Regions from separate parts of the Pradoshia sp. genome, predicted to be linked through region 1. Evidence: riboswitches for the same ligand, from Rfam matches in the RefSeq annotation. Region 1 holds a riboswitch; each other region holds the start of a gene.
The links. Region 1 has a riboswitch for S-adenosylmethionine ahead of ACI35L_RS08115 (O-acetylhomoserine aminocarboxypropyltransferase/cysteine synthase family protein). Riboswitches for the same ligand answer to the same signal wherever they lie in the genome.
Positions count from the first base shown of each region.

Region 2: another riboswitch for S-adenosylmethionine. It lies ahead of ACI35L_RS14175 (bifunctional homocysteine S-methyltransferase/methylenetetrahydrofolate reductase); the one in region 1 lies ahead of ACI35L_RS08115 (O-acetylhomoserine aminocarboxypropyltransferase/cysteine synthase family protein).
Region 3: another riboswitch for S-adenosylmethionine. It lies ahead of ACI35L_RS11380 (methionine biosynthesis PLP-dependent protein); the one in region 1 lies ahead of ACI35L_RS08115 (O-acetylhomoserine aminocarboxypropyltransferase/cysteine synthase family protein).

Region 1 is NZ_JBJEFJ010000086.1:35,465-41,699, forward strand. Features, by position in the region: gene ACI35L_RS08085 (acetyl-CoA C-acetyltransferase) at 1-929, shown strand, start outside; gene ACI35L_RS08090 (acyl-CoA dehydrogenase family protein) at 1,008-2,792, shown strand; gene ACI35L_RS08095 (arsenate reductase family protein) at 2,877-3,230, shown strand; gene gcvH (glycine cleavage system protein GcvH) at 3,305-3,688, shown strand; gene ACI35L_RS08105 (toprim domain-containing protein) at 3,931-4,266, shown strand; gene ACI35L_RS08110 (thioredoxin family protein) at 4,293-4,550, shown strand; SAM riboswitch class I at 4,683-4,792, shown strand; gene ACI35L_RS08115 (O-acetylhomoserine aminocarboxypropyltransferase/cysteine synthase family protein) at 4,881-6,197, shown strand.
Region 2 is NZ_JBJEFJ010000159.1:34-6,100, reverse strand. Features, by position in the region: partial or broken gene metH (methionine synthase) at 1-2,858, opposite strand, end outside; gene ACI35L_RS14175 (bifunctional homocysteine S-methyltransferase/methylenetetrahydrofolate reductase) at 2,855-4,705, opposite strand; SAM riboswitch class I at 4,791-4,895, opposite strand; gene ACI35L_RS14170 (class I SAM-dependent methyltransferase) at 5,019-5,621, shown strand.
Region 3 is NZ_JBJEFJ010000126.1:104-6,338, forward strand. Features, by position in the region: partial or broken gene ACI35L_RS11370 (nicotinate phosphoribosyltransferase) at 1-1,373, opposite strand, end outside; gene ACI35L_RS11375 (cysteine hydrolase family protein) at 1,391-1,942, opposite strand; gene ACI35L_RS11380 (methionine biosynthesis PLP-dependent protein) at 2,176-3,291, opposite strand; SAM riboswitch class I at 3,360-3,478, opposite strand; gene ACI35L_RS11385 (M42 family metallopeptidase) at 3,610-4,656, shown strand; gene ACI35L_RS11390 (patatin-like phospholipase family protein) at 4,712-5,557, opposite strand; gene ACI35L_RS11395 (GntR family transcriptional regulator) at 5,740-6,111, shown strand; gene ACI35L_RS11400 (ABC transporter ATP-binding protein) at 6,123-6,235, shown strand, end outside.

The DNA of each region.
Region 1 (6,235 bases):
TCACCATCAACCGCTATTGTTCCTCTGGCCTTCAATCGATTGCCTACGGAGCGGAGCGCATTATGCTCGGCCATTCTGATACGGTGCTGGCCGGCGGGGTGGAATCGATGAGCATGGTCCCGATGATGGGTCATGTCGTCCGCCCTAATGCCACATTGGCTGAAACGGCTCCTGAATATTATATGGGTATGGGCCACACAGCTGAGGAAGTAGCAAAGAAATTCAATATCTCCCGTGAGGATCAGGATGCGTTTGCTGTACGAAGCCATGAGAGAGCGGCTAAAGCAATCGCTGAAGGAAAATTCAAGGATGAAATCGTTCCGGTTGACGTAACCCTTCGTCAGGTTGGGGCAGATAATAAATTGATTGAAAAGCAAATCCAATTCGATACTGATGAAGGTGTTCGACCAGGAACAACGGCAGAAGTACTTGGCAAACTGCGCCCAGCTTTCTCCGTCACCGGTACGGTCACTGCAGGGAATGCTTCTCAAACGAGTGACGGTGCTGCTGCTGTTTTGTTAATGGATAAGGAAAAGGCTATTGCTGAAGGATTAAAACCGCTTTTGAAATTCCATTCCTTCGCGGTTGCAGGTGTACCGCCAGAGATTATGGGAATTGGTCCAGTTGAGGCTATTCCAAAGGCACTTAAACTCGCTGGATTAAGCCTGTCTGATATCGGTTTGTTTGAATTAAATGAGGCGTTTGCTTCTCAATCCATTCAGGTTATCCGTCATCTAGGCTTGGATGAAGAAAAGGTCAATGTTAACGGCGGAGCCATTGCGCTTGGGCATCCGTTGGGCTGCTCTGGAACGAAATTGACACTCAGCCTTCTGCATGAAATGAAGCGCCGCAATGAGCAATTCGGTGTCGTGACCATGTGTATCGGCGGCGGAATGGGTGCTGCAGGCGTATTCGAATTACTGGCTTAATAGATGAATAGAATTCACTCCGGCAGAAGAGGTCAGTACCTTTTTGCCGGAGCCAAACATTAAGGAGGAACGAAGAAAATGGCTAACCAAACAGAAGAAGTGTTAAAAGGCGGAGCATTCTTAATTGAAGATATCGATGCAGAGAAAATGTTCACACCGGAAGATTACTCAGATGAGCATAAAATGATTGCGAAAACAACTCAAGACTATTTGGTCAATGAAGTCATTCCACAAGTCGAATACTTGGAGGAGCATGAATTTGACCGTTCTGTCAAACTATTGAAGCAAGCTGGAGAGCTTGGATTACTAGGAGCTGACGTACCAGAAGAGTACGGCGGCCTTGGTCTAGATAAGATTAGTTCTGCGCTAATTACAGAGAAAATGGCTCCTGCAGGAGGGTTCTCCATTACTCATGGCGCTCACGTTGGAATTGGTTCCCTTCCAATTGTCTTGTTCGGTAATGAAGAACAAAAACAAAAATACTTGCCGCTTCTTGCGACAGGTGAAAAATTGGCTGCCTATGCACTAACTGAGCCGAGCTCAGGATCTGACGCACTTGGTGCGAAAACAACAGCTAAATTGAATGAAGCGGGTACTCATTACATCCTTAACGGAGAAAAACAGTGGATCACGAATGCTGGATTCGCAGATGTATTCGTTGTTTATGCGAAAATCGACGGCGACAAATTCTCTGCTTTCATCGTCGAAAGAGAATATCCAGGCGTTTCTACAGGAGCAGAAGAAAAGAAAATGGGAATCAAGAGCTCTTCAACACGTACATTGATTTTGGAAGATGCTGAGGTTCCAGTTGAAAATCTTCTAGGCGAAGTTGGACGAGGACATGTCATCGCCTTTAATATCTTAAATATCGGACGTTACAAGTTGGGTGTAGGTGCAGTAGGTGCCTCCAAACGCGCTCTTGAGCTTGCATCAAGCTATGCAAATCAGCGTCAGCAGTTCAAAACACCAATTTCCTCCTTCAATCTGACTAGAGAGAAGCTTGCGACAATGGCATCCAAAATCTATGCTTCTGAAAGCTCTGTTTATAGAACAGTTGGTTTATTTGAAGAAAGAATGAGCCGCTTGAGCGATGAAGAAGTAAAAGATGGCAAAGCAGTTGCACAATCCATTGCCGAGTATGCCATCGAGTGCTCTCTCAATAAATTCTTTGCCTCTGAAGTATTAGATTATGTTGTCGATGAAGGCGTACAAATTCACGGCGGATATGGCTTTATGGCTGAATATGAGATCGAAAGAATTTATCGTGACTCTCGTATTAACCGTATTTTCGAAGGAACAAACGAAATCAACCGTTTGCTTGTACCAGGTACCTTCTTGAAAAAAGCGCTTAAAGGCGAACTGCCATTGCTTCAAAAAGCCCAAGAGATTTCTGAAGGCCTTATGATGATGATGCCGGAAGAAGCAGGAGAAGAGCCGCTTGATCAAGAAAAGCTGCTAGTGAAAAACGCGAAGAAAATCGGGATCATGATTGCCGGCCTGGCTGCTCAAAAATTCGGTACAGAGCTTGAGAAGGAGCAAGAAATCCTTGTGAATATTGCAGATATTGCTTCTTACATCTATGCTATGGAATCTGTTGTCCTTCGTACCGAAAAGGCCATTCGTGCAACTGGTCTAGAGAAGAACAAACAGAAGCTTCTTTACACACAAATCTTCTGCCAGGAAGCATTTGGAGAAATTGAGAAGCATGCGAAGGAAACCCTTGTTGGCACAGAAACAGGTGATACTCTTCGCATGATGACATCTGCCCTTCGCAAATTCACTCGTTTTACTCCAGTAAACGTGATTGCGCTTAAACGCGAAGCAGCAGAAAAAATCGTTGAAGCAGAGCGCTTTGTTCTTTAATGAAAAGTAGATGTTATGAAGCCCGGCATGTGCTGGGCTTTTTTCGTGCGGATATGATATGCTTCAAATGAGGTGAAGATAAATATGATGACGTTTTATTGGTACCCAAAATGCGGGACATGCAGGAAAGCGAAAAAATGGCTGGATGATCATGGCGCAGCCTATGAAGCCATCCATATCGCTGAAACCCCGCCGACAAAAGAAGAGCTTAAAGCGATATATGAAAAAAGCGGTTTACCTTTGACGAAGCTCTTCAATACAAGTGGAATGAAATATCGTGAATTAGGGTTAAAGGACAAACTGAAGGGAATGTCTGAGGATGAGATGCTCTCCTTATTGGTCTCTGACGGAATGTTAATCAAGCGTCCGATTGCGTATGACGGGGAAAAGGCAACCATCGGCTTTAAGGAAGAAAATTTTGAGTCTGTATGGGCATGAATTAATTGTCAAAAAAATCGTTTGATGTCATGATAGAGATGATGAAAGACTACATAATATGGGGGTAGAGCAAAATGAGCATACTGAAGGATTTGAAATACACAAAAGAGCATGAGTGGGTTAAGCAGGAAGATGGAACAGTGCGTATTGGAATCACTGATTTCGCCCAAGCGGAGCTTGGTGACATCGTCTTTGTTGAACTTCCTGAAGTGGATGATGAAATCACAAAAGACGAACCATTCGGAAGCGTAGAATCTGTTAAAACGGTCTCTGAGCTCTATGCGCCAATCAGCGGAAAGGTTGTTGCCATTAATGAGGAGCTGAGTGACAGCCCTGAATATGTCAACGAATCTCCATATGAAAAAGCATGGATGATTATTGTTGAACCATCTAACAGCAGTGAATTAGAGGATTTACTCAGCGCTGAACAATATGAAGAAGCCATTAATGAAGACTAATTCTTAAAGGATATGAGAAAGGGAAGGAGATGTCCTTCCTTTTTTTAATGCCTATCTATTTGTCCTTTGAATGCGGCTTGCCTTCTTAGAACTACATAATCTGCATACTAATAACATGCTTTTGATTGTTAGAGAACCGAGAAAAGCTTTATGCAAAGAGTTGGTTTGTTACATTTACCTTGCATGGGGTATGATACGTATAATAGAAGGAAGGCTTATAATAGCTCGGAAAAGGTGATGAAATGACGGACAAGGTCATCATTGTAGAAGGCAATCGCGACCGAAAGAAGGTATTGGCCGTTTTGGCTGAGGATATAGAAATCATTTGCACGAATGGAACAATAGGGCTTGAGAAGCTGGATGAATTAGTGGAATCTCTTGAGGATAAGGATGTATATATACTGGTGGATGCCGATGAATCTGGAGAGAAATTAAGACGTCAATTAAGAAGAGAGCTCCCGAATGCGGAGCATTTATATATAGATCGAGTGTATCGAGAGGTCGAGGATGCCCCTGCCCGTCATATTGCAGAGGTTCTAACAGAAGCCGATATTCTTGTGAAATCGTTCAATCAATAAAAGATAGAGAGGATCGAAGAAGATTCATGAAGAAAGCTATCTATGCGTATACCCCCTTATGCGGTACATGCCAAGTCGCAGGAAAGATGCTTGATGTGGCTGAAGAGCTAGTGTGCAATGTCGAAATCGAAAGAGTGAACTTAAATTATGCTAAGGAGCTTGCGGAACAATATCAAATTGAGAGTGTGCCATGCTTAATTCTCCTGGAAGGAGAGCTGGTGGTTGATAAAATATATGCCTTCCAGTCGGTTCCGTATCTTATTGCACGATTGCGTGATTTATAGAGTGTAAGAAAACAGATCTGTTATTTCGAGTAAACAGTCTGTTTTTTTGTGGGTATTAATAATTAAAAATTCAGAATTATCAATTGACTCCTTTTTTTTCCTATGCTATAGTTTTAATCAACTAAACTGAATAACTTATCGAGAGTGGCGGAGGGACTGGCCCGTTGAAGCCCGGCAACCGGTATCACTAAATGTGATGCACGGTGCTAAATCCTGCGGAATCATATTCCGGGAGATAAGGCGAGATGAATCGAATCTACCCTCTTCTCCTAAGTGAAGAGGTTTTTTATTTTCCGGGAAATCACAAAAGATGAAAAGGAGTGTCGAAGGATGGGAGAAAAGAAGAAGTATCGCTTTGAAACAGTAGGAATTCATGGAGGGCTGCAGGAAGATGCATTATCTGGAGCAAGGGCCGTGCCTATCTATCAATCCAATGCTTATTTATTTAAGGATACAGACCATGCGGCCAATTTATTCGGGTTATCAGAGCCTGGCTATATTTATACCCGGATTCACAATCCGACATCGAGTGTCCTTGAGGAAAGGGTTGCAGAGCTTGAGGGTGGAATTGGTGCGCTTGCTGTTGCGAGCGGTCAAGCAGCCGTCACATTGTCCATTTTGAATATTGCGGGTGCAGGCGATGAAATTGTGGCAGCTTCTACACTCTACGGGGGTACATATAATTTATTTGCGACAACACTCCCTAAATATGGAATAGAGGTGAAGTTTGTCGACCCAAGTGATCCGGAGAATTTCAGACAGGCTATCACGCCGAAGACGAAGGCTGTCTTTGGAGAAACAATCGGTAATCCAAGCTTGAGTGTACTGGATATTGAAAAGGTGGCAGAGATTGCCCATGAGGCTGGTATTCCGCTTATTGTTGACAATACATTTGCGACCCCGTATTTATGCCGGCCAATTGAGCATGGAGCAGATATTGTTGTTCACTCTGCAACGAAATGGCTGCTTGGGAATGGAACAACCTTAGGGGGCATTATTGTGGATGCAGGAAAGTTTGACTGGAATTCTCCGAAATTCCCAGGGTTTACGGAGCCTGATTCAAGCTATCATGACATCATTTACAGCGAGGCCATTGGGGCAGCTGCCTATATTATTAAAGCGAGAGTCCAGCTATTAAGGGATTTGGGTCCAGCCTTAAGTCCATACAATGCATTTCAATTTATTCTTGGTCTTGAAACCCTGCATGTCAGGATGAAGGAGCATATTGCCAATACTGAGGAGATCATTGAATACTTAAAGCAGCATCCAGCTGTAAGCTGGGTTCTGTATCCAGGTGATCCAGACCATCCTGATTATGAGCTCGCCAATAAATATTTGCCAAAAGGAGCGGGTGCTGTAGCTGTTTTCGGCATCAAGGGCGGAAGGGCTGCCGGAAAGACATTGATTGATACAATCGGCCTGTGGTCACATGTCGCGAATGTCGGAGATGCGAAGAGCTTGATTATTCATCCCGCAAGCACGACTCACCAGCAATTAAGGGGAGAAGATTTGAAGGCATCCGGGGTGACTGATGATCTCGTTCGTCTTTCCATCGGGATTGAGAATGTGGAGGATTTAATCGAAGAGCTTGAGCTTGCTATCGAGAAGGCAACAGGCATCAGCTCCCAATCCGTTACAACGAAATGATAGAATTTTGTGGTAAAATAAAAAGTCCTTATTGACAC
Region 2 (6,067 bases), on a different contig from region 1:
GCATGCAGCTTAATCAAGTCTTGTTCAACAATTTCATTGACAATGGATAGCAGGTTCATCACTTTTGGGTCTTCCTCAGCAATCAGCTTATCAATATTGCCTTTTAAGCCGAAATGGTGTCCAAAAAGCATTTGCTTATTGATATATGGATATACTTGCTTCAGCGGATAGTCTCGCAGGATATGGCGTTCTAAGTCCTCTGGTACTGGCGGACTTAACTGGTCCTGCACCGTCTTAAGAGGTGTTTCAGCACTCTCAATGGCTGCTACCTTAACCGCCTCAGGTTCTTTCGTTTTTCGTTTCTCTCCTAGTATTTCCTTGAGGAAATCTGCTTGTGTTTCTTGGTCATGCAGCTGGTTTACAAGATCAAGGCCTTTCATGGCATCCTTCGCATATACGACGGGTCCAGTATATTCTGGAGCAATCTTATTTGTGGTAAATCTCCTCGTTAAGGCTGCGCCGCCGACAATGATTGGCGTATTGATTCCAGCCTCCTTCAAGTCTTGTGCCGTTATGACCATTTGCTGGGCTGATTTCACAAGCAGACCGGATAAACCGATGATGGTTGGATGTTCCTTTCGTACCGCCTCGATAAGGGTTTGAGGGGTAACCTTGATGCCCAGGTCCACGACTTCGTATCCATTATTGCTTAAGATGATGTCAACGAGGTTCTTCCCAATATCATGAACATCCCCCTTCACGGTTGCGAGCACCATTTTGCCCTTAACAGTCTTATCACCGGACGTTGTCATCAGCGGTTCAAGCTGGGAGACAGCTGCTTTCATTGCTTCTGCACTTTGAAGTACCTCAGCAACGATGAGCTGATTATCATTGAACAACTCGCCAACCTTGGCCATCCCCGCCATTAGCGGCCCATTGATAATATCAAGAGGGGCCATTCCTTCTGTGAGAGCTTCATCAATATCCTCCTTCAGTCCCTCCTTCGTTCCTTCAATGATATATTCAGGAAGGCGCTCAAGAAGCGGCAGCTTTTCCTTCTGCTCTTTTTCCACCGGTTTCTTCGTACGGTAAAATTCCACGAATTTCGAGAGCGTTTCATCAGAATTATGAAATAGCAAGCCTTCTGAAAGCTTGATTTCCTCCTCAGGTATGAGGGCAAACCTTTGCAGATTCTCTGTATTGACGATGGCATAGTCAAGCCCAGCCTTCGTGCAGTGATACAAATAGACGGCATTCAACACTTCCCTTCCTTCAGAAGGAAGCCCAAAAGAAACGTTGCTGATTCCGAGGATGGTGAGTGTACCTGGGAACTCCTTCTTGATGGCAGCTAATCCTTCAACTGTTTCGGCAGCTCCATTTCGATATTGCTCATCTCCCGTTCCAACTGGGAAGACGAGTGGATCAAAGATAATATCCTCCGGATGAATTCCATATTTCTTCGTCAATAACTCATAGGAACGACGGGCAACCTCAAGCTTTCGTGCAGCACTTACCCCCATCCCCTTCTCATCAATCGTTCCGACGACAAGGGCTGCGCCATATTGTTTCGCCAGCGGAATGATACTCTCAAATCGCTCTTCCCCGTCCTCAAGATTGATGGAGTTGATGATGGCCTTCCCTTGGGAATAGCGAAGTGCTCGTTCAATGACGGCTTCATCTGTTGAATCAATCACAAAGGGAACCTTCACTTTATTGGCGACAACCTTCATGAATTGCTCCATATCCTCTACCTCATCGCTGTCAGGGTCAGCCAGACAGACATCAATGACATGCGCTCCCTTTTTCACCTGTGCGCGGGCAATTTCGGCAGCCTCTTCAAAGGCCCTTTCTTTAATAAGCCGCTTGAATTTACGTGATCCAATAACATTGGTCCGTTCTCCAACAAATAATGGGCGCATGGAATCGTCATAGGTCAGCGCTTCAATTCCTGAGAGCATATGCTTCATTTGAGGCTCCGGTGCTCTGCGGGGCTCAATCCCTTTGACTGCTTCGGCAATAGCCCGAATATGATCTGGGGTCGTTCCGCAGCATCCGCCGACAAGATTGATCCATCCTTTTTCCGCGAATTGCTTGATTTTCTTAGATAAGGATTGCGGCGTTTCATTGTACTGACCGTTCTCATCTGGCAGCCCTGCATTTGGATAACAGCTGACAGCACTTGGCGTCAGCTCGGATAAACTGCGCAGATGCTCGGCCATGAATTCTGGACCTGTTGCACAATTAAGCCCAATCGCCAATGGATTCATATGGGCGGACGATATATAAAATGAATCGATCGTTTGTCCGGCAAGTGTTGTTCCCATTGGCTCAATCGTCCCTGATAGAATCAGCGGAAGCTCTCTCCCTTTTGAGACGAAGGCATTCTGCATTCCGATATACGCAGCCTTTACATTCAGCATATCCTGGCTGGTCTCAAGGAGGAGCAGATCAACTCCGCCGTCAATTAAGCCCCTCACCTGGGTTTCATAGGATTCGACGAGCGTCTCAAATGTCGTTCCTCCGGTTACGGATAAGGTCTTGGTTGTCGGTCCCATTGAGCCGGCCACAAAGCGCGTCCCGTCTTCTGTTCCGAGACCATCGACAGCCTCTCTCGCAAGCTGGGCTGATTTCACATTCAACTCATAGGCAAGATGGCTTAATCCATATTCATCTAGGACAATCGGTGTCGCACCGAATGTATTCGTCTCGATAATGTCAGCTCCCGCAAGCAAATACTGCTCATGGATGGTTCGAATTGCATCCGGTCTTGTGATGGACAAATATTCATTGCACCCATCATATTCCTCCCCTCCAAAATCCGCTTCCGTCAGATTAAGTGCCTGGATCATCGTTCCCATTGCCCCATCAAGGATGACAATTCTCTCATTCAGTAAATCTCTTAATTTATGTGAATTCATTGTTCAAACACATCCCCGCTTATGACTGATTTCTTCGTGCTGGCGTATGCCACAAGTTCTCCGCTTAATTCATATCTCATAAAAGGTGTAATAATATAATGTCCGTTAAAATATTCTGCCGCCGCATCCAAAAGCTCCTTAGAAATGGCGAGACTTTCCCTCATCGATGCCTCCGCATCTGTTCCTGCCTTTTCCATTGCACGCAGCACAGGCTCCGGCAAGGTAATTCCCGGCACCTCATTATGCAGGAACGAGGCATTCCGGTAACTCGTCAGCGGCATGATCCCAATAAAGATCGGGGCTTTAATATGCCTGGTCGCTTCATAAACTTCCCGAATTTTCTCGACGGAAAATACCGGCTGCGTGAGGAAATAATCCGCTCCCGCCTGGATTTTCTTCTCCATTCTCACAACAGCCTTATCCACATATTTTACATTTGGATTGAAAGCCGCAGCCACCTCGAAATTCGTCTGTCCGCCCAGCGATTTCCCCGAATAGGAAATACCCGCATTGAACTGTTTGACTAATGAAATCAAGTCAATGGAAGACAAGTCATAGACAGAGGTTGCACCTGGAAAATCACCGATTTTCGAGGGATCTCCCGTTACAATTAGGACCTCATTAAGCCCTATTGTGTGCATCCCCATTAAATGAGATTGCAAGCCGATGAGGTTGTGGTCGCGGCACGTCAAATGGACAAGTGGATTCTTCTTCAGCTCAGCCTTCAGCAAGGAAGCAATCGCGACGTTTGATATGCGAGGGGAGGCCAGAGAGTTATCCGCTAGCGTAATGGCATCAGCCCCCATCTCGTGCAAATATCGACTCCCCTTCATGAACTCTTCCACTCCAAGCGTTTTCGGCGGATCCAATTCTACGAGAATAGCAGGCCCTTTCTTCACCTTCCCTAAAATCGTCTCTTTATCCGGCTGTCGAAAATCATAGGTGTAGACATGGGATTTTCGGCTGATGACCTCCTTCTTTTCTGTCAAAGGCACAAGACCAAGAATCCCCTTTTTAATGGCCCGTACATGGGCGGGCGTTGTCCCGCAGCAGCCGCCAATTAACCGCACACCCTGTTCCACGAGCTGTTTCGCTGCGCTGACAAAATAATCTGCATCAGTCGAGTAAACATAACGGCCATCCGTAAAGTCGGGCAGACTCGCATTAGGATAGGCAGAGTAGAAGGCATCTTCTCTTAATGGCACCTCCTCGAATGAACGAATCATATGGTAGGGCCCCATGCGGCAATTTAACCCAATGATATCGGCTCCTTTTCCTTTGATCAGGTCAAAGGCATCCTTCACCTGCATGCCATTTTGAAGCAGGCCGACTTCATGCAAGGAAATATTGGCGACAATCGGTAAATTCGTTTGCTTTCTTGCTATCTCAAGGACATATAATAATTCCTCTAGGTCATAATAGGTTTCCAGGATTAGACCGTCCGGCTCTTCTAGAAGAAGCGCATCCAGCTGCTCCTTGAAATAGGTCCCAATCTCCGTCAAGCTTAGCTCGGATTTCCGTACGCTGCGTAGCCCGCCTATCGTACCAAGGACATAAACCCGGCCTGCTGCCGCTTCCTTGGCAAGCCTGACTCCCTCCCTGTTTATCCGCTCAACCTCACCTTCAAGTCCGTAGCGCTTCAGCTTGTGAAAGTTAGCTCCAAATGTATTTGTCTGAATCAGATCGGCACCTGCTCCTATATATTCCTTATGTAATTCGGCAATCCGTTCTGGATTGGTGAGATTTAATTCCTCATAGCATGTATCTATCCCAAAGGAATAGAGCAATGTACCGCTCGCTCCATCTCCAACAAGGATTTCCCCCTTAAGTCTCTCTAGTAAACGCATCTTTTCCCCTCCCCTTGAGTATGCAGATGGATGTCCGATTATAAAGAAAGAGCCTTTCAAAAATGAAGGCCCCAGTTATGTACGGCACTCATCTTTCAAGCTAAGCTTGCTGGATTTAGCACCTTGGACACTGTTTGTCCAGGTTGCTGAGGTTTCGCAGGGCCAGTCCCTCCGCCTCTCTAGATAAGAAAATATTGGATTGTTTATTAAATTTACTACAAATTTTCAGTAATTTCAATTTATTTAGAAAATTATTCTCAGAAAGTTACCCCTCACCCATATTTGGGTAATAAGGGAATGAGGTGAATGATGTATGAAGGATTTCGTTTCAAAGCAATTTAAAGAACCAAAGGGATTGATTGGAAAAGCAGCAGGCAAGGTCATGGCAGTTGAAAATGGCGTATTATATGATTGGACCTTCAAGGAGCTCGGATTGGTAAATGGAGATAAAGTACTCGAGATTGGATTTGGCCCAGGTGAGGGGCTGCATATGCTTCTCTCTTCCTTCCCGAAATGCCGTCTTGATGGCTTTGATCCATCACAGGCAATGATAGACTTGGCCAAAGAGCGAAATGAAGACTCCCTGAAAAGCGGGCGTCTCACCATCACGCTTGGAACAGCTTTAGATGTACCATTAGAGAATCAATATAACCGTATATACAGCGTTAACAGTTTCCCTATGTGGGAGGAAAAAGAAACCTCCCTTAGCCGTTTGCATGCCCTTTTGACAACTGGAGGAAGCCTCACCATCACCGTCCAGCCCCGGCAAAAGGATGCCACCATCAAACACGCTGCCAAGCTCTCCCTCGAGATTTCGTCACTCATGAAAAGGACTGGATTCCATTCCATCAGAACAAATGAAATGGAGCTGAAACCATGTACCGCTGTTTCCGTCAGCGGGATAAAAGGGGACTAAGCTATTTTAATAAAGATTGTAAGAGGCACCCTAAAAGTCAGAATCAAAATCTACCTTTTGGGGTGTTCGATTATCACGAACTAATCAGCTATTGGATATGATTCTTATCAATCAGTTAATAACTCAGTCTTATACGTAGACCGAATATTTACCGGTATTTTATTAAAAATGTGAAGGGGAATTCCCCTTTCACACTTTTAAAGTGTGTATGGAATCTCCAATAATAAATAAAAAAATGGGGTAAGTTGGTTCGTAAACAAACTCCATCCAGCCCTCTGGAATGTGTATCTCTTTCATCACATATATTAATTCCTGAGAAGTATTCTTCACTTAATTGGTTTTCTACTAACATTCTTAATTTAAGACCCATTTTATCCGAGAATCCTAAGTCAGTATAATTCGCTTCTATATTCTCTCCCCTTAGTCCGGTTTATTCAGTAAAATAC
Region 3 (6,235 bases), on a different contig from region 1:
TTCTCCGGATTCAAGAAACGTTTGTATTCATCCCATAGCAAGGAGAGGTTATCATGGGCAAATTTCTGGATATCAGTGAGCTCTGGTGTTTTATATTTCAGTTCGCCGTTTTCGAAAATAGTTTCATGCAGCGGCACGGCTTCGAAGTCGGTGACTTCCTTGCAGATGAAGGTGTGCACTGGATGGAACATAGTCAATATTTTTTCTTCCTGCGGGTTTTCGCCGTCTAGGGTGATGTAGTCCCCCTCGGATTTTTTGGTTTCACGGTTGATGATACGGTAAACGTTTTTCATCCCTGGTGTTGTAACTTTTTCAGGGTTTCCGCTGATTTTGATGGTGTCAGCCATTCTTCCGTTATCATCTTCAATGCTGACCATTTTGTAAACAGCACCTAATGCCGGCTGGTCATAAGCAGTGATGAGCTTTGTACCGACTCCCCACATGTCAATTTTGGCACCTTGGGCTTTCAGGTTGAGAATAGTTACTTCATCCAGGTCATTAGAGGCGGTGATCATCGTGTCGGTATAGCCGGCTTCATCCAGCATGATTCTTGCTTTTTTAGATAGGTAAGCTAAGTCGCCGCTGTCTAGGCGGATGGCTTTGAATTTAATCTTGTCACCCATTTCCTTGGCAACCTTGATGGCTGTCGGTACACCTGAGCGTAATGTGTCATAGGTGTCGACGAGGAAGGTGCAGTCATAATGGGATTCCGCGTATTTCTTGAAGGCTGTGTATTCGTCACGATAGGTTTGGACAAGGGCATGGGCATGCGTTCCTACGACTGGTATGCCGAATAATTTACCTGCGCGGACATTGCTTGTCGCTTGGAATCCGCCGATAAAGGCCGCGCGTGTCCCCCAAATGGCCGCTTCGGTTTCCTGAGCTCTTCTTGTCCCAAACTCAAATAATGGATCGCCATCGGCTACCATGGTGAGCCTTGAGGCCTTTGTTGCAATCAATGTCTGGTAGTTGACGACATTGAGGATAGCCGTCTCAACAAGCTGTGCCTGAGCTAGCGGGGCTTCAATACGCATAAGAGGCTCATTCTCAAATACGAGCTCCCCTTCCTTCATGCTTCTAATTGTTCCTGTAAATTTTAGTTCCTTAAGGTAGGACAGGAAGTCATCAGCATAACCTACTTCATTACGTAAATATTCAATATCAGTGTCTGTAAAACGCAGCTCTTTAATATACGTAATGACACGCTCAAGTCCTGCAAAAACGGCATAGCCGTTCCCAAATGGGTTACGTCTAAAGTAAACGTCAAAGACGGCTTTTCTGTTATGGATGCCATCCCGGAAGTATGTTTCCATCATATTAATTTGGTATAGATCTGTATGTAACGCAAAGCTGTCATCTTGATAGTGTTTCATCAAGCTTCCTCCTTAATTTATAAAACATCTGCTCCAAGTGTTTGTTCAAAATGGCCAAGAGCCCATTGATGGCCGGCCTCATTGAAGCTTGCCACTCCATCTTTATGGACGATAATCTTGTAGCCTTTATTGTAAGCATCCACCGCTGTATGGAGGACACAAATATCTGTACAAACCCCGACTAAATGAAGCTCGGTGATTCCCCGCTCACGAAGCTTGATATCAAGGTCCGTGCCGGCGAAAGCAGAATAACGCGTCTTGTCAATCCAAAGGACATGGTCTTCGTCCTTGTTCCTATTATACACATTTTGCAGATTTCCAAATAAATCTCTGCCAGCAGTGAAACGGATATTATGGGGCGGGAACAATTTCGTTTCCGGGTGGTAAGGATCATTCTCTTCATGCACATCAATGGCAAATACGACATAATCCTTCCGTTTAATGAATTCTTCTGTCAATGAAACAATATAATCCTCAATTCGCTGCCCTGGCTCACCGCAGGTCAATCTTCCCTCATCTGCCACAAAGTCGTATGTATAATCGATATTAATCAGCGCCTTCAACCGAATCACTCCTCTGAATTTATGGTTGGACTGTCATCAGCATAACAAAAAATCATGCGAGATGTCTTTACAAATAATTTTACAGCTATTCTACCATTTAAGACAGAAGATTTCCGCTTCTTCACCCGTTTTTTCCTTCTTGCCAGCTTTAAGCTGCTTATCTCTTACATTTTCCTAAAATCACCATCATTACTCCATAAGAAAAGCCAGCCCTGCAAAATGGACTGGCTGAACGGATATTATGCTTGCACTTGTTTGCTGCTAACCGCTTCAAAGGCGTTCTTCAGGTCGGCAATTAAATCATCAGCATGTTCGATACCAACGGAGAAGCGGAGCAGCCGGTTACAAACACCACCTGCTATGCGGACCTCCTCCGGGATATCGGCATGCGTTTGTGTAGCCGGGTAGGTCATAAGGCTTTCAACCCCTCCAAGACTCTCAGCGAAGGTGATGACACCAAGGCTTTTCAGGAAGTGATTGACCCATTTCTCAGATTGAAGCCTAAACGAAATCATGCCGCCTTTTCCCGGATAGAGGACATCGATGACCTCCTCCCGCTCCTGTAAGAAAGCCGCGATTTTCCCAGCGTTCTCCTCATGCTGCTTCATGCGGAGGCTCAATGTCTTCATTCCTCTCATGACAAGCCAGGAATCAAATGGCGAAAGGATGGCCCCTGTTGCATTTTGATATTCATCAAGCTTTTGGCAGACATCCTCTCCCTTTGCGACAATGAGGCCAGCAAGAACATCATTATGACCGGCAATATATTTTGTCGCACTGTGAACAACAATATCAGCACCGAGTTCAAGCGGACGCTGCAAGATTGGTGTGTAAAAGGTATTATCAACAATCAAAAGGAGGTTATTCTCTTGACTTAAATCAGCAATTGCCCGGATATCGATTTCCTGCATTAAAGGGTTTGTCGGTGTTTCAATAAAAAAGGCTTTTGTCTGACTTGAAATGGATTCAGCAAAATCTCTATAGGACTGGCATTGAACAAAAGTGATGCCGTATTTCTTCCAGGTTTTTTCGAATAAACGATATGTACCACCATATAAATCAGCTGAAACAAGGATCTCATCACCCGGTTCGAATAATGTGAGCAAAGCATGGATGGCTGCCATGCCAGAACTATAGGCAAAGCCTTGCTCACCGCCTTCAAGGGCCGCGATGGCCTTTTCCAAAACCTCTCGGGTCGGATTTCCTGTCCTGGTATAGTCATAGCCTGTTGATTGTCCAATCCCCTCATGCCTGTATGCGGTCGAGAAATAAACGGGCGTGTTCACCGTACCTGTTTGTGTTTCACTTCGATTGCCGATTTGGGCTAATACTGTTTCAATCTTCCATGCGGTCATTGTTCTGCCCCTCCCAAATAAAAATAAAAAAGCCTTCCAAGAAGAAGACTTATCGAGCTTTACTCTCCTTCTTATCTCTCGAGGCACATAAATATGCATATGCCTTGCAGGATTTAGCACCTTTCCGAATGCATCGGCGGTTGCTGAGACATCATCGGGCCCGTCCCTCCGTCTCTCGCGATAAGATTTGTTCGAATATTCATTTAACTATAATTTACATGGATATCCTAAAAAAGGCAAGAAATTTCTCATCTATTGTACCCTTTTTCCACGGAGGTATATAATAGAGCTATTCACTAATAAGAGGAGTGTCTACAAATGAAAGCAGACGGTCAAGAGATATACGGCTACATAAAAGATTTGGTTTCCATTCCAAGCCCGACTGGCTATACGGAAGAGGCCATTCGTTATACAGAGAACTTTCTGAATACATGCGGAATTGGAAACAAACGGACGAATAAAGGGGCCTTGCTTGCGACAATTAAAGGCCAAGATGATTCTAAACACCGCTTCCTGACAGCCCATGTGGATACTTTGGGAGCAATGGTCAAGGAAATCAAACCAAGCGGGCGTTTAAAGCTGACGATGATCGGCGGCTTTCGCTGGAATGCCTGTGAGGGAGAATACTGCAAGATTCATACAGCAGACGGTAATGTGTACACAGGAACGATTTTACTAAACCAAACCTCTGTCCACGTTTATCAGAAAATGGGTGAAGTGAAACGCGACGATGACCATATGGAAGTTCGGATTGATGCGGTCACCAAATCAAAATCAGATACGCAAGCACTCGGTATTGAGGTCGGTGATTTTGTCTCATTTGAGCCTCGGGCAGAGCTTGCTGGGGACGGCTTCTTAAAGTCAAGGCATCTGGATGACAAAGCGAGTGTCGGCATCCTACTCTACTTGATAAAACAACTGAAGGAACAAAACATCGCCCTTCCATACACTACCCATTTCCTTATTTCCAATAATGAAGAAATCGGCTATGGCGGAAACTCTAATATTCCGGACGAAACTGTTGAGTATTTAGCTGTGGATATGGGCGCAATTGGAGACGGCCAAACAACGGACGAGTATAGTGTATCCATCTGCGCGAAGGATTCAAGCGGTCCTTATCATTATGGCCTGCGCCAGCATCTTGTCAAATTAGCCCAGGAGCATGATATTGATTACCGTGTTGATATATATCCTTTTTATGGATCTGATGCCTCCGCTGCCATCCGGGCCGGGTATGATATCGTTCATGGATTAATCGGACCGGGGATTGACGCCTCTCATGCGTTTGAGCGCACACATATCAGTTCCATTGAACATACGGCCAATTTGATTTGGCATTATTTGCAGTCAGAGCTAGTCGTCTGATTATTGCCTAAAAAAGGGGTGGGAATAGATGGGTCTATTCCTCCCCCTTTTTATCTCATAATAACTCCTTCAATTTTCCATATGCTTTCTTTGCTTCCCGGTAGCCTTCCTCATACAGATTCTCAAGCTTTTGCGGATTCCGTCCGATGGTGGAAACATCAAGCCTCCGTATTGGCTGGATAATAACAACGTTCCCCTTCTCCTCTTCCTCCTTAAGATACTTTATCGTGTCATTATAGACGATATGATGGTTTTTCATTGCTTTCAAAAGTCCCGCATATTTCCCATATTTCCTTGAGGCAAGCCAATTCCAATTTGATGGTGCCTCTCTATATCCTTTATTCTTCGTTAATACAACAATGTTTTTCGTGTTTCCGTCTTTCACCGATTTCTTAATGGGAATAGGATCGGTCACACCCCCATCAAGGAGATATCGTCCATTAAAGGATACCTCCGGTGCAAACAACGGCAAGGAGCTGGAAGCCCTTAGTATGGTAAGCATATCCTTACTATATGATTGTTTATCAAAATAAACAGCTTCGCCAGTCTCACAATCGGTCGTTCCAACGACAAAGCCTTCCTTTGAGCTGCAGAATGTTTCCATATCAAAAGGAATTAGCTCATTTGGCATTTTGTCAAAAATTAAATCCATTCCAAACAATTCCCTATTTCGCAAAAAGCGCTTAAAGGAGATGTATTCAGGATGTCGACTGTATTCAATGATCACCTGATGATTCCGATTCATTTGGCGGGCAATATAGGAGCTGCCATTACATGCCCCTGCTGAAACTCCAATGGTATACGGGATATAGATATCCTCCTCCATCAAATACCTCAGGACACCCGCAGTGAAAGCTCCTCGCATTCCGCCCCCCTCCAAAACAAGCCCTGTATTCTGCATATGCACCATCTCCTTGGCTTAGTGTCTATACCGGTGTCATCCTACTTTTTCCCTCTTTCAATTAAAAAATAAGCATTATTTTCATAGAAGTTATTGACATCTATGGTGTATTACCAGTATAGTACACCTTAAGGAGTGTATGAACCATATAGTACACACACCAAGAATTAGGAGGTGAATGGATGTCATTCCTCATTAATAACCGCGATCCCGTTTACTTACAGGTTGTCCGTTACTTCAAGGAACGAATTGCGACTGGAGAATTGGCAGGAGGACAGGAAATCCCATCTCGCCGTGAACTGGCCGGTTTATTGAAAATCAACCCGAATACCGCACAAAAAGCCTATAAGGAAATGGAGGAACAAGGATTGATTTATACAGAGCGCAATTTCCCAAGCCGTGTTACGACAGATGAAAAGATCTTAAACGGCGTCCGCGAGGAATTGATTCAAGAGGCAGTCGATGCCTTCATCCTAGCCGTCAAGCCCATTCAAGTACCAGTTGACGAATTGGTTGATATTGTGAAAAAGAATTATCTTACCGAAGAGAAATAAGGAGGAGAACTATGCTGCAGGTAAAGAACGTAACAAAAAAGTTCGGCAGGAAACGTGTATTGGACGATGTAAGCTTCACGGCGAATAAAGGTGAAATCACCTGCCTGATCGGTATTAACGGCGT